DNA from 2 places in the Pedobacter sp. T50_32 genome. Region 1 is predicted to be linked to the other one. Evidence: riboswitches for the same ligand, from Rfam matches in the RefSeq annotation. Region 1 holds a riboswitch; the other holds the start of a gene.
The links. Region 1 has a riboswitch for S-adenosylmethionine ahead of AC23ME_RS12790 (O-acetylhomoserine aminocarboxypropyltransferase/cysteine synthase family protein). Riboswitches for the same ligand answer to the same signal wherever they lie in the genome.
Positions count from the first base shown of each region.

Region 1 (6,530 bases):
GTACCATTTTCTTCTTGCAACTGTACCAATTCTGCCAAGTGAGTAGCAATCATTTTTTTATTGGCCGACACTACATTTTTACCGCTGGTTAACGCTCTTTTGGTAATTGCATAAGCTGCATCAGCATCGTCAATTAACTCTACAATGGTGTTGATTTCTGGATTATCTAAAATCTCATCGTGAGAGGTCGTGAACAAATGTGCATCTAAAGTTCTTTTCTTTTCAGGGTTTTTAATGGCAATTTTTACCACTTCCAGATTTAGGTTTTGTGCCTTAATGATATCATGTAGACCTTGTCCAACAACTCCAAATCCAAATAATCCTATTTTAAGTTTCTTACTCATGTGTTTAATTCGTATTGCGATAAGCGTATTGCGATGTATCGTTTAACACCAAACGCTCTCCACTTAGGTATATGCTATTTTTACTTTCTACTTTTAACTTTTAAGCGGTATGCTGTAGTTTAATTACTTTGTTATTTTTTGCGGCATTCTCTTTTAAAAAATTGCCAATGATGTTCGTTAATTTATCCGTTTCTATTAAAAATCCGTCGTGACCGTAAGCGCATTTAATGCTGGCAAATTTCGCATCGTTAATATGGTTAGCTAAAAACTGTTGTTCGGTAATAGGGAAGAGGATGTCGTTCTCTATGCCCACAACCAGCGTATTTGCTTTTACCAATTTCAAGGCATCAGCTACGCTTTTTCTACCACGACCAACATTGTGGCTATCCATCGCTTTGCTCAAATACCAATAACTGTAAGCGTTAAAGCGTTTGCACAATTTCTCGCCTTGGTAGTTTTGGTAAGACGAAGCTCTGAAATCAGTTACTTTATCGTTCACACTTTCCAACTGGGTTTCGTTGTAGGCTTCGTAAGTTCTGTAAGAAAGCAAAGCGATGCTTCTTGCCGTTTTCAAGCCTTTGTAACCACCATCGGGTTTGTTTGCGAAGAAAGTTCTATCGGTAGCAATGGCCAAACGCTGACTTTCGTTAAATGCAATTCCCCAAGGTGAATGAGCTGCATTGGTTGCTACTAAAATCAAATTTTCGATTTCGGTTTTATCAAGAATAGACCATTCTAAAGCCTGCTGACCACCCAACGAACCGCCAATTAACGTTTTAACTGTTTTAATACCCAAGTGCTCGGCCAATAACTGATGTATCGCTGCTAAATCTCTGATAGTGAACTCAGGAAAAGCCAAATAGTAAGGCTGGCCTGTCACTTGATTTACACTCAGCGGATTAGTAGTGCCATAATTAGAGCCTAAAACATTTGCGCATACAATAAAGTGTTCTTCTGGATTGAACAAATCTTTAGTGCCAAATAAACCTTTCCACCAATCTAAAACATCGGCGTTTGCCGTTAGCGCATGACAAGCCCAAATTACATTGTCCTTTTTGGCGTTTAATGTGCCATAAGTTTGATATGCAATTTCCAGATTACGGAGTTTTTTGCCGCTTTCTAGCTTGAATATTTTTGGATATTTATAGATGTTAGACATGTTTAAAAGTTGGAATGTTGTAAGGTTGCAGGTTAGTCAACTGTTAATTGTTAACTGAAAACTGATAATGCTTGTTCAAAATCTGCCTTAATATCGTCGATGTGCTCAATACCAACTGATACTCTTAATAATGCAGGTGTAACGCCAGCGGCTAATTGCTCTGCCTCGCTTAATTGTTGGTGCGTAGTCGCTGCAGGTTGTATAATCAATGTTTTTGCATCGCCTACGTTAGCTAAATGACTTACCAATTTCAAGTTATCAACCAATGCGATTGCATTTTCTTTATTGCCTTTTAGCTCGAAACTTAATACTGCGCCAAAGCCGTTTGATAAATATTTTTTCGCATTAGCATGATAAGGGCTGCTTTCTAAACCTGGGTAGTTTACTTTGGCAACTGCCGGATGGTTTTCTAACCATTTAGCCAAAGCCAATGCATTTTCTACGTGGCGTTGAACTCTCAGCGAAAGTGTTTCCAGTCCTTGCAATAATAAGAATGAATTGAATGGAGATTGCGACGCTCCGAAATCTCTCAAACCTTCTACACGAGCTCTGATGATGAATTGGATGTTTCCGAAAGGACCGTTCTGACCGAACACATCATTGAAAACCAAGCCGTGGTAACCATCAGATGGTTCGGTAAATGCAGCAAATTTTCCGTTGCCCCAGTTGTAGTTTCCACCGTCTACAATTACACCGCCAATGCTTGTACCGTGACCGCCAATCCACTTTGTGGCAGATTGTACTACTACGTTTGCACCGTGGTCAATCGGTCTGAATAAATAACCTGCTGCACCAAAAGTATTGTCTACAATTAAAGGTAAATCGTGCTTTTTAGCGATGGCAGCAATTTGTTCAAAATCGATGATGCTGAAAGATGGATTACCGATAGTTTCTAAGTAAATCGCTTTTGTGTTTTCGTCAATTTTTGCTTCAAAATCTGATGGATTATCGCCATCTGCAAATTTTACAGAGATACCCAAGCGTTTAAAAGCAACTTTGAATTGGTTATAAGAACCTCCGTATAAGTGACTAGATGACACGAAATTATCGCCAGCCTGTAAGATGTTATTTAGTGCAATAAACTGCGCCGCCTGTCCAGAAGCTACAGCCAAAGCTGCTACACCGCCTTCTAAAGCTGCAATGCGTTTCTCAAAAACATCCGTAGTTGGGTTCATGATACGGGTGTAAATATTTCCAAATTCTTTTAGTGCGAAAAGATTTGCACCATGTTCCGAGTTTTTAAAACCATATGATGTTGTTTGATATAAAGGAACCGCTCTAGAACCAGTTGTTGGGTCTACTTCTTGTCCTGCGTGTATTTGTAGTGTTTCGAATTTATGTTGTGACATGTTTTTTCAGTTTTAGTGTTGTAAAGTTGGAATGTTGACCTATTAAGGTACGTCAGTGGGGCGTATCCCGTTTTAGCGGGACCTTCCTAATTGTTAGAAAATTACAAGTGGAAGATTTTTGATTTAGTATATGCGAATGCACATACACATCGTCAATTGCATATTGCAGCAATTGTCAATCATAGAAATAGCAATAGAATTTTGTCCGACCTGCTCGGGAAACGTGTTTCTTGAAATAGAATTAATTAGTTTCATCTTATTAATTTATATCTCCAAAGTGCACCATGCAATTTGGTCAGGAATTGGCACCTTCTCTTTTTGAGGGTTGCCAGTGGGTCAGGGAGCCTGTCTCTCGCCACTTCTTTATAAATCAATAACCTTTTCGGTAATTGACTTTTATTTGCTTCCAAATAATGTTTCAAATATAGGATGTTTTTTATTTCGATACAAAATAAAATTCTGAAATATTTTTAAATTACTGATTTTGAGTAGCTTTTTGTTTTAACCACATAGACACATTAGGCTAAATTCGGGAAAAACTATGTGTCTATGTGGTTAGAATTTTTTACGAGTTAACTAATAAATCAATATTAGGATGATAATTCCTAGGAAAATAAAATACTAACTTTGTAGACTTACTATATATTATTAGATTTTGAATACTGAATTCCTAAATAGCATTATACAGCGCCAAAATCAACAGCAGGTTGTGCCTTCTAATCAGACTATTGCAAACTGGGCTCAATCTTTACTGAATTTGATTTTTCCAGAACGAGGAGCGTCTACCAATTACAATCAAGAGGTACTAAAAGGCGTTTTCTTTGAACTTAAAGAAGAACTGCAGTTGATATTGAAATCAACAAAGTCATCTAGCAAAGCTTTAAACAAAGGAATTGCAGAAGCATTTTTTGACAGGTTGCCTGAGGTTTACCGCAAATTAAATACAGATTTGGTTTCTTTGGTAGACGGAGACCCGGCTGCACAAAGTGAATTTGAAATTATTAGGTGTTATCCCGGTTTTTTTGCCGTGGCGATGTATCGCTTTGCGCATGAGCTGCATTTGTTGGAAGTACCGCATATTCCGCGTATCATCACAGAGTACGCACATACTGTGACGGGAATTGATATTCATCCAGCAGCAGAAATTGGTGAATATTTATACATCGACCACGGCACAGGCTTGGTAATTGGTGAAACCACTGTTATTGGCAACCACGTAAAATTGTATCAAGGCGTTACTTTAGGAGCGCTGAGTGTAGATAAGTCGAAGTCGCATACTAAACGACACCCGACTATTGGAAATCATGTGATTATTTATTCTGGTGCAACTATTTTAGGTGGTGAAACGTTTATTGGAGATGGTAGTATCATTGGCGGTAACGTTTGGTTAACGAAAAGTGTACCTGAAGGTTCTACGGTTTATCATCAGGCAGAGGTTACAATTAAAGGGAAGAATAGTTGATGGTTAATGGTCAATAGTTTTTGGCGACATAAATCATCTTAAATCTGCGTTATCATCTGCGGAAATCAGCGGGTAAAAAATAAAATAGAAATGAAAACCATTATAGATTGCATCGGAAATACGCCATTGGCAGAAATTAGATATTTGAATACTAATCCAAACGTTAAAATTTACGCGAAGCTAGAAGGAAATAATCCTGGCGGAAGTGTAAAAGATAGAGCAGCGTTAAATATGATACGCAGTGCTATGGAGCGTGGAGAAGTAGATAAAAACACTAAACTTATCGAAGCAACCAGTGGAAACACAGGAATTGCATTGGCTATGATTGCTTCCATTTACGGTATCGATATTGAGTTGGTGATGCCTTCAAGTTCTACTAGAGAGCGTACTTTAACCATGGAAGCTTTTGGTGCAAAAGTTACTTTACTGGAGTCTATTGAAGTTTGTAGGGACTATGCAGAAGAAAAGGGAACGCAACCTGGTTATTTCCTACTAAACCAATTCGCAAACCCTGATAATTATTTAGCGCATTATAAAACTACAGGTCCAGAAATTTGGGAAGAAACCGAAGGAAAGATTACCCATTTTGTAAGTAGCATGGGCACTACAGGTAGTATTATGGGTAACTCGAGATATTTAAAAGAAAAGAACGCCGACATTCAGATTGTAGGTTGTCAACCAACGGAAGAGTCTTCTATTCCTGGTATTCGCCGCTGGCCTATCGAATATTTGCCAAAGATTTACGAGCCTGAGCGTGTAGATAAAATTATGGATGTTTCTCAGCAAGATGCGACTTTAGCAGCTAGAGCACTAGTAAAAAAAGAAGGCATTTTCGCAGGAATGAGTACTGGTGGAGCATTGCATTGCACCCTGCAGTTAGCAAAAGAATTAGAGAGCGGCTTGATTGTGTTTATCGCTTGCGATAGGGGTGATAGGTATTTAAGCAGTGATTTGTTTGGTTAAAAGCACTAAACTACTGTCCTCGTCATTTCGAACATCGTGAGAAATCTTTGGAAATGCATCTTTAAAGATTTCTCTATTACGCTGCGCTCCAGTCAAAATGACGACAGCCTTTTTTGCATATAGCCACTTCAATTTTCCACTTTTTACTTAGCTCAGCGCTTGCTCCAAATCAGCAATTAAATCATCAATATGCTCTAAACCCACCGAAATACGAATTAAATTCTGAGGTGTTTTGGTCGTTGGTCCTTCCACAGAAGCTCGGTGTTCTATCAAACTTTCTACACCACCTAAGCTCGTTGCCTGACTAAAAACTTTCACACTATTCACTACTTTGCGGGCAAAATCAGCATCACCTTTGGTTAATATTGAAAGCATGCCGCCGAAGCCCTTCATCTGTTTCTTCACGATTTCATGTTGCGGATGAGAAGTCAATCCCGGATAAAAAACAGTTTCAACTTTTGGATGTTCGTTCAAGTAATTAGCCAATTTCTCTGCATTTTCGCAGTGTCCTTTAATGCGATAAGACAAAGTTTTAATGCTTCTCAGTAATAAGAAACAATCAAATGGAGAAGGTACGGCACCGCCAGTTTCTTGAATGTTTTTAACTTTATCGAAGAACTCATTTTTAGCGGCAAAAGTTAACGAACCACCTAAAACATCACTATGTCCGCCAATATATTTGGTAGTTGAATGCATTACAATATCAGCACCTAAGGCAATTGGATTTTGCAAAATTGGAGAGGCAAAAGTGCTATCTACAGCGTAAATTAATTGGTGCTTCTTTGCCACCTTGCCTATTGCTTCAACATCAGTAATTTTAAGCAAGGGATTAGATGGTGTTTCCACCCAAATCAACGCCGTATTCGGTTTTATGAAACTTTCTACTTCATCGACCGCTGTTAAATCAACAAAATCAAAGCTTAAAATATCTGCAAAAATAGTAAGCAATTGCTTTTTGAAACCCCAATACATATCATCAGGAGCAATAATATGGCTGCCCGGTTTTAAGGCTTGAAAAATTGCCATTCCTGCTGTGTTTCCCGAAGAAAAGGCACAAGTATCGGCACCGCCTTCTAATTCTGTAATTACTTTTTCTAGCGCAGAGCGATTTGGATTGCTTACTCTACTATACATGTGACCACCAGGATAGCCACCATCTTCGCCTCTAAAGTATGTTGTAGAAAGATGAATTGGAGAAGTAACATCGCCTGTGGCAGCTTTTATTAAGTTAGAAGCGTGGATAGCAGTAGTTT
Region 1 is NZ_JBYFBY010000003.1:489,462-495,991, reverse strand. It holds gene AC23ME_RS12800 (homoserine dehydrogenase) at 1-344, opposite strand, end outside; gene AC23ME_RS12795 (homoserine O-acetyltransferase family protein) at 445-1,503, opposite strand; gene AC23ME_RS12790 (O-acetylhomoserine aminocarboxypropyltransferase/cysteine synthase family protein) at 1,554-2,852, opposite strand; SAM riboswitch class I at 3,114-3,224, opposite strand; gene AC23ME_RS12785 (serine O-acetyltransferase) at 3,508-4,314, shown strand; gene cysM (cysteine synthase CysM) at 4,405-5,277, shown strand; gene AC23ME_RS12775 (trans-sulfuration enzyme family protein) at 5,425-6,530, opposite strand, start outside.

Region 2 (6,530 bases), on a different contig from region 1:
ATGTCTTCAACCTTTTCTTCTTCAGTATTAGCGTATTTAACGTCTTTTTGAACCTGAAAACCTTGGTCTTTTAAGAATTTGTAACCCAAAAACATGCCCCCAATTAACGTTACGCAATAGGCTAACGCAATCAATAAGTTGAGACGGGTACTTTTTTTCATTAGTTTAGTTAAGGCAAAGTTACTAAAAATTAGCTTCTCTGTATAAAAGAACGAATAAATTACAATTTAGTTTTTTAAAAATTTATGCCGATATTTGAAAACTCTTGCAATAAATTGCGGTTTTTTGCAAATTTGTAGGAGTGTAACGAATCAAATCATTTAAATGAAAAGAGTAACCGAGCAGGAATCGAAATATAAAGACATCGATAAAATGTCTGTAATGGAAGTTTTAGAAGGCATTAACAACGAGGATAAATTAGTTCCTCAAGCTGTTGAAAAAGCTTTACCTCAAATCGAAAAATTAGCTACAGCTGTAGCCGAACGCATGAAAAAGGGTGGTAGGTTATTCTACATTGGTGCTGGCACTAGTGGTCGTTTAGGTGTGGTAGATGCTTCTGAATGTCCTCCAACTTTTGGTGTGCCATTTGACTGGGTGGTAGGTATTATTGCTGGTGGCGATACCGCTATTCGCAAAGCGGTAGAGTTTGCAGAAGACGACGCTGTACAAGCTTGGAAAGATTTACAGGAGTACGATATTAACGAAAAAGATAGTCTAGTAGGTTTGGCTGCGTCAGGCACTACACCTTATGTGGTTGGTGGTTTAAATACTGCTCGTCAGCATGGCGTGCTAACTGGCTGTATCATTTGTAATGAAGGCGGTCCAGTGGTGGCCGAGTCTGATTTTCCAGTGGAAGTAGTAGTAGGTCCAGAGTTCTTAACAGGTTCTACCCGTATGAAATCTGGTACTGCGCAAAAATTAGTGCTAAATATGTTAAGCACAACAGTAATGATCCAGCTTGGGCGTGTAAAAGGAAATAAAATGGTGGATATGCAACTAACTAACCACAAATTAGTAGATAGAGGTACCCACATGGTGATGGAAGAATTAAACATCGACGAAGCACAGGCCGCTGAGCTTTTGATTAAATACGGAAGCGTTCGAAAAGCTGTAGAAGCAAGCAAGTAAGTTCGCTAACTATAATATTAGCCGCAGATGCACAGATTTAGAAGTTGAAAAATTTGTGCATCTGTGGCTTTCTTTTTTTAATCTTTTTAGCTCTCGTGTGTACAGGATAAAATCGTAAATTTGTTTTATGCACGAGATAGAACCATATTATCAGTGGAGGAACGATTATATTGCTGCTGAAGATGAGCGTTCTCCTTTTTACGAAACCGAATACTCGGAATTTTACTACGATAAGCAACTCTACAATTTTCTTATTCATCCCCAGTGGGATGCCTTTGGTTCAAATACCCTTTACATTAAAGTACTGTATGCCGATTATGATAGGCAATACGCCATCATCGAATTAATGGGCGAATGGAATGATACTATCAATAACGATATTATGACTTTAAAGCGTGAGATTTTAGAACTCATGATTGATGAGGGCATCAATAAATTTATCCTTATAGGCGAGAACGTTTTAAACTTCCACGCATCAGACGATAGCTATTACGAAGAATGGTTTCAAGATGTAGAGGATGGTTGGATTGCAGGTATCAATTTTAACGAGCATGTAATTAAAGAATTTAGAGATAACAGCTTAGATTACTATATTAACTTTGGCGGTGAACTGGACGAATTACATTGGCGAAAGCTTAAGCCACTACAGTTTTACAAAAAAGTTGAGGAACTGCTGACAAAAAGATTAAACTAAAATTGTATTTTTATCCGTTAACCAATTTAAATTAACAATGGAACAACAAAATTATCAATATCAGAACGACTCAGTTTTTGTGCAACAGCGTTCTGCTTCAAAAAAATTCTTTGCTAACGTTTTCATGTGGATGTTTGTGGCCTTGGCTGTATCAAGTGTTTCTGCATTTGTATTAGTTAATTCTCCAGGTATCTTATCAATGCTAGTGGGTGATAGAGGATTTACAGCACTAGGTTACATTGCTATATTCGCACCACTTGGTTTGGTGATGATCATGGGAGCAGCAATGCAAAGATTGTCATATCCAGCATTAGTAGGTATTTTCTTATTGTACTCTATACTAACTGGTGTGATGTTAGGCTTTGTTTTGCTAATCTATACAGCAGCATCTATAGCAATATGTTTCGTAGCGGCAGCAATTATATTCGCGGTAATGGCGGTAATGGGTTACACTACAGATGTAGATTTAAGTAGATTTGGACCTATCTTGATGGCTGCTGTAATTGGCTTGGTTGTCGTGAGTTTAATCAACTTCTTTATAGGTAGCGATACTTTAGGCTACATTTTAGGCTTTATTGGCGTGGCAGTGTTCACTGCTTTAACTGCTTACAAAGTACAAGAGATTAAAAGAATAGGCGAAGGATTAGATGAGAACGGAAACGAAATCGCTTTAGCTGATAGTAAAAAATTAGCTTTAATGGGCGCTTTATCGCTTTACATTACATTCATCAACTTATTCTTATCACTGTTAAGAATTTTCGGAGACAGAAGATAATCTGAAAAACAAAATATTATATCGAAGGCCATGCAATTTTGCGTGGCCTTTGTAATTTTATTTGGTTGTGTTACTGATATTTTTGGAAATGATAAGCGGATGTTGCACCTTTGCATTGCTTATTAAGAAAGACGGAGGGACTAGACCCAACGAAGTCTTAGCAACCTGTGCCAACAAGGTGCTAATTTCTAATCTCAGCAGTGGCGAGAGAAGATAAGTTTAAAGGGAATACCAGTTCCGATACTTTTAGAGTAAGCTGATAAATTTTGAGTATTGCGTCAAGCGATAAGCGTTCATTCGCCAAACGCCAAACGCGGATCGAGTTATGAGCATTAGAGAAGAACTAGAAAAACGTATTTTAATTATAGATGGTGCTATGGGTACCATGATACAGCGTTATACCCTAACCGAAGAAGATTTTAGAGGCGAAAGATTTGCCAATCACCCTTCTGATGTAAAAGGTAATAACGACTTGTTGAACATCACCCGTCCTGATATTATTAAAGCCATCCATACTGAATATTTAGCAGCAGGGGCTGATATCGTTGAAACGAATACTTTCAGTACGCAACGCATTTCCATGGCCGATTATGGAATGGAAGAGTTGAGTTACGAGCTAAGTTACGAAGGAGCTAGGATAGCCAAAGAAGCAACTACCGAATTCATGGCACAAAATCCTGATAGGAAATGCTTTGTTGCAGGTGCAATTGGCCCAACTAACCGTACGCTTTCACTTTCTCCAGATGTTAACGACCCAGGTTTCAGAGCGATCTCTTACAAAGAACTTTTTGATGCTTACTATGAGCAAATTAGAGGTTTAGTAGATGGCGGTTCAGACGTACTATTAATTGAAACCATCTTTGATACTTTAAATGCAAAAGTGGCAATTGCTGCCATTAAAGAATATGAAGAAGTAGTAGGAAAAAAACTTGAAATCATGATTTCGGGTACCATTACCGATGCTTCGGGCAGAACCTTGTCTGGTCAAACGGCAGAAGCATTTTTAAATTCTGTTGCACATGCAAATCCTCTGAGTATTGGTTTTAACTGTGCTTTGGGAGCGAAAGAAATGCGCCCTCACATCGAGGAACTGGCTGCAAAAGCAAATTGTTATGTTTCTGCTTATCCAAATGCGGGTTTACCTAACGAATTTGGCGCTTACGATGAAATGCCTCATGAAACTGCTCACTTGGTAGATGACTTTATCATTTCGGGCTTTGTAAATATAGTGGGTGGTTGTTGCGGAACAACGCCAGACCATATTGGCTGTATTGCTAAAAAAGCGGCAGCGGCTCAACCTAGAAAAATACCGACTATTGCTCCGTATTTAAGGTTAAGCGGATTAGAGCCAGTAACCATTACACCCGAAAGTATTTTTGTAAACGTAGGTGAGCGTACCAATATCACAGGTTCTCCAAAATTCTCTAAGCTCATTTTAGGTGGCGATTATGAAGCTGCTTTAGCCGTCGCCCTACAACAAGTTGAGGGCGGTGCACAAATCATCGACGTAAATATGGATGAGGGGATGATTGATTCGGAAGCGGCAATGACCAAATTCCTGAATTTAATTGCTTCAGAACCTGATATTGCCAAGCTGCCTATCATGGTCGATTCGTCTAAATGGACGGTAATCGAAGCTGGGTTGAAATGCTTACAAGGCAAAGGCATCGTTAACTCCATATCCTTAAAAGAAGGAGAAGAACCCTTTAAAGCCAATGCCCGTAAAATTATGCGTTACGGTGCTGCAGTTGTAGTAATGGCATTTGATGAGCAAGGTCAGGCAGATAATTACGATCGTAGGATAGAAATCTGTAGCCGTAGTTATCGCATTTTGGTTGATGAAATTGGTTTTCCTCCACAGGATATCATTTTTGACCCTAATATTTTAACCGTAGCAACAGGTTTAGAAGAACATAACAACTATGCGGTAGATTTTATTGAAGCTACCCGTTGGATTAAACAAAATTTACCTCACGCTAAAGTTAGCGGTGGGGTTTCCAATATTTCATTCTCATTTAGAGGAAACAATGTTGTGCGTGAAGCGATGCACTCGGCATTTTTGTACCATGCCATTCACGCAGGTTTGGATATGGGAATTGTAAATGCAGGGATGCTAGAGGTTTATCAAGAAATTGAACCCGAGCTTTTAGAAAGAGTTGAAGACGTACTATTAAACCGTAGAGACGATGCGACTGAGCGTTTGGTTGAGTTCGCTGAAACAGTAAAAAACAAAGGAAAAGTTATCGTTAAAGACGAAGCTTGGCGACAAGGAACGGTTGAAGAGCGTTTGTCTCATTCCTTGGTAAAAGGTATCGTTGAGTTTTTAGATGATGATGTAGAAGAAGCCCGCCAGAAATATCCGCGACCAATTCAAGTCATAGAAGGTCCTTTAATGGACGGAATGAACATTGTGGGAGATTTGTTCGGCGCTGGAAAAATGTTCCTGCCTCAAGTGGTAAAATCTGCCAGGGTAATGAAAAAAGCTGTGGCTTATTTATTACCGTTTATAGAGGAAGAGAAATTAGCCAATCCAGATGCTACACAGGGCTCTTCAGCAGGAAAGATTTTGTTGGCAACGGTAAAAGGCGATGTACACGATATCGGAAAAAACATTGTAGGCGTAGTTTTAGCTTGCAATAACTTCGAAATTGTAGATATGGGCGTGATGGTTCCTGCACAGGAAATCATTAAAAAAGCCAAAGAGATTAATGCCGATATTATTGGTTTAAGTGGTTTAATCACACCATCGCTTGATGAAATGGTTCACTTTGCCAAAGAGATGGAGCGAGAAGGATTTACAGTTCCGTTAATTGTGGGCGGAGCTACTACTTCGAGGATACATGCAGCAGTGAAAATTGCGCCTAATTATTCTGGTCCAGCTATTCACGTGTTAGATGCTTCTAGAAGTGTAACGGTTTGTAGCACTTTGATGAATGGCGAATTACGTGAGGGATATATTTCGCAAATCAAAGCCGAATACGATAAAGCTCGTGAAGCGCATTTGAACAAACGTTCGGATAAGCGTTTCAAGACTTTGGAAGAGGCAAGGGAAAATAAATTCCAAATAGATTTAGCACAAGTTGCTCCTGCTCCAACATTTACAGGTACAAAGGTTTTGGAAGATTATCCTTTAGAAGAGTTACTTCCTTACATCGATTGGACGCCTTTCTTCCATACATGGGAGTTACGTGGTAGTTATCCACGAATTTTTGAAGATAAAAACGTTGGTGATGAAGCGAAAAAGCTTTTCGACGATGCTCAAACTTTGTTGAAACGCATTGTAGATGAAAAGTTATTAAAAGCAAAAGCTGTGTTTGGTTTTTGGCCAGCACAAGCCATAGGCGATGATATCCAGTTAGCAGTTCCAAGTTCTCAGTTAACAAAGACAGCAGAACTGAAAAACGGTAATTCTGAATGGGTAATTATTCATACTTTACGCCAACAGGCCGAAAAAGTTGATGGTCAACCATATTATGCTTTGTCGGATTTTATTGCACCAGAAGGCAGCGGTAAGAAGGATTATTTCGGTGGTTTTGCTTTGACCGCGGGTATTGGTTGCGATGAATTGGTAGCAGAATACGAGAAAAACTTTGATGATTACAACAGCATCATGGTAAAAGCTTTAGCCGACCGCTTAGCAGAAGCATTTGCAGAAAAGTTGCACGAACTGGTGCGTAAAGATTATTGGGGTTATGCAAAAGACGAGCATTTCTCTAACGAAGATTTGATTAAGGAACAATATGTAGGTATTCGTCCGGCACCGGGTTATCCTGCTTGTCCAGAGCATACCGAGAAAGGAACTTTGTTTGCCTTATTAGAAGCAGAGGAGAAAATTGGCTTACACATTACCGAAAGTTATGCGATGTATCCAACAGCTGCGGTAAGTGGCTTCTATTTCTCGCATCCTGAGTCTAGGTATTTTGGATTAGGGAA
Region 2 is NZ_JBYFBY010000005.1:138,817-145,346, forward strand. It holds gene AC23ME_RS15720 (S41 family peptidase) at 1-161, opposite strand, end outside; gene murQ (N-acetylmuramic acid 6-phosphate etherase) at 325-1,128, shown strand; gene AC23ME_RS15730 (hypothetical protein) at 1,256-1,822, shown strand; gene AC23ME_RS15735 (Bax inhibitor-1/YccA family protein) at 1,860-2,597, shown strand; SAM riboswitch class I at 2,714-2,817, shown strand; gene metH (methionine synthase) at 2,923-6,530, shown strand, end outside.
Region 2: another riboswitch for S-adenosylmethionine. It lies ahead of metH (methionine synthase); the one in region 1 lies ahead of AC23ME_RS12790 (O-acetylhomoserine aminocarboxypropyltransferase/cysteine synthase family protein).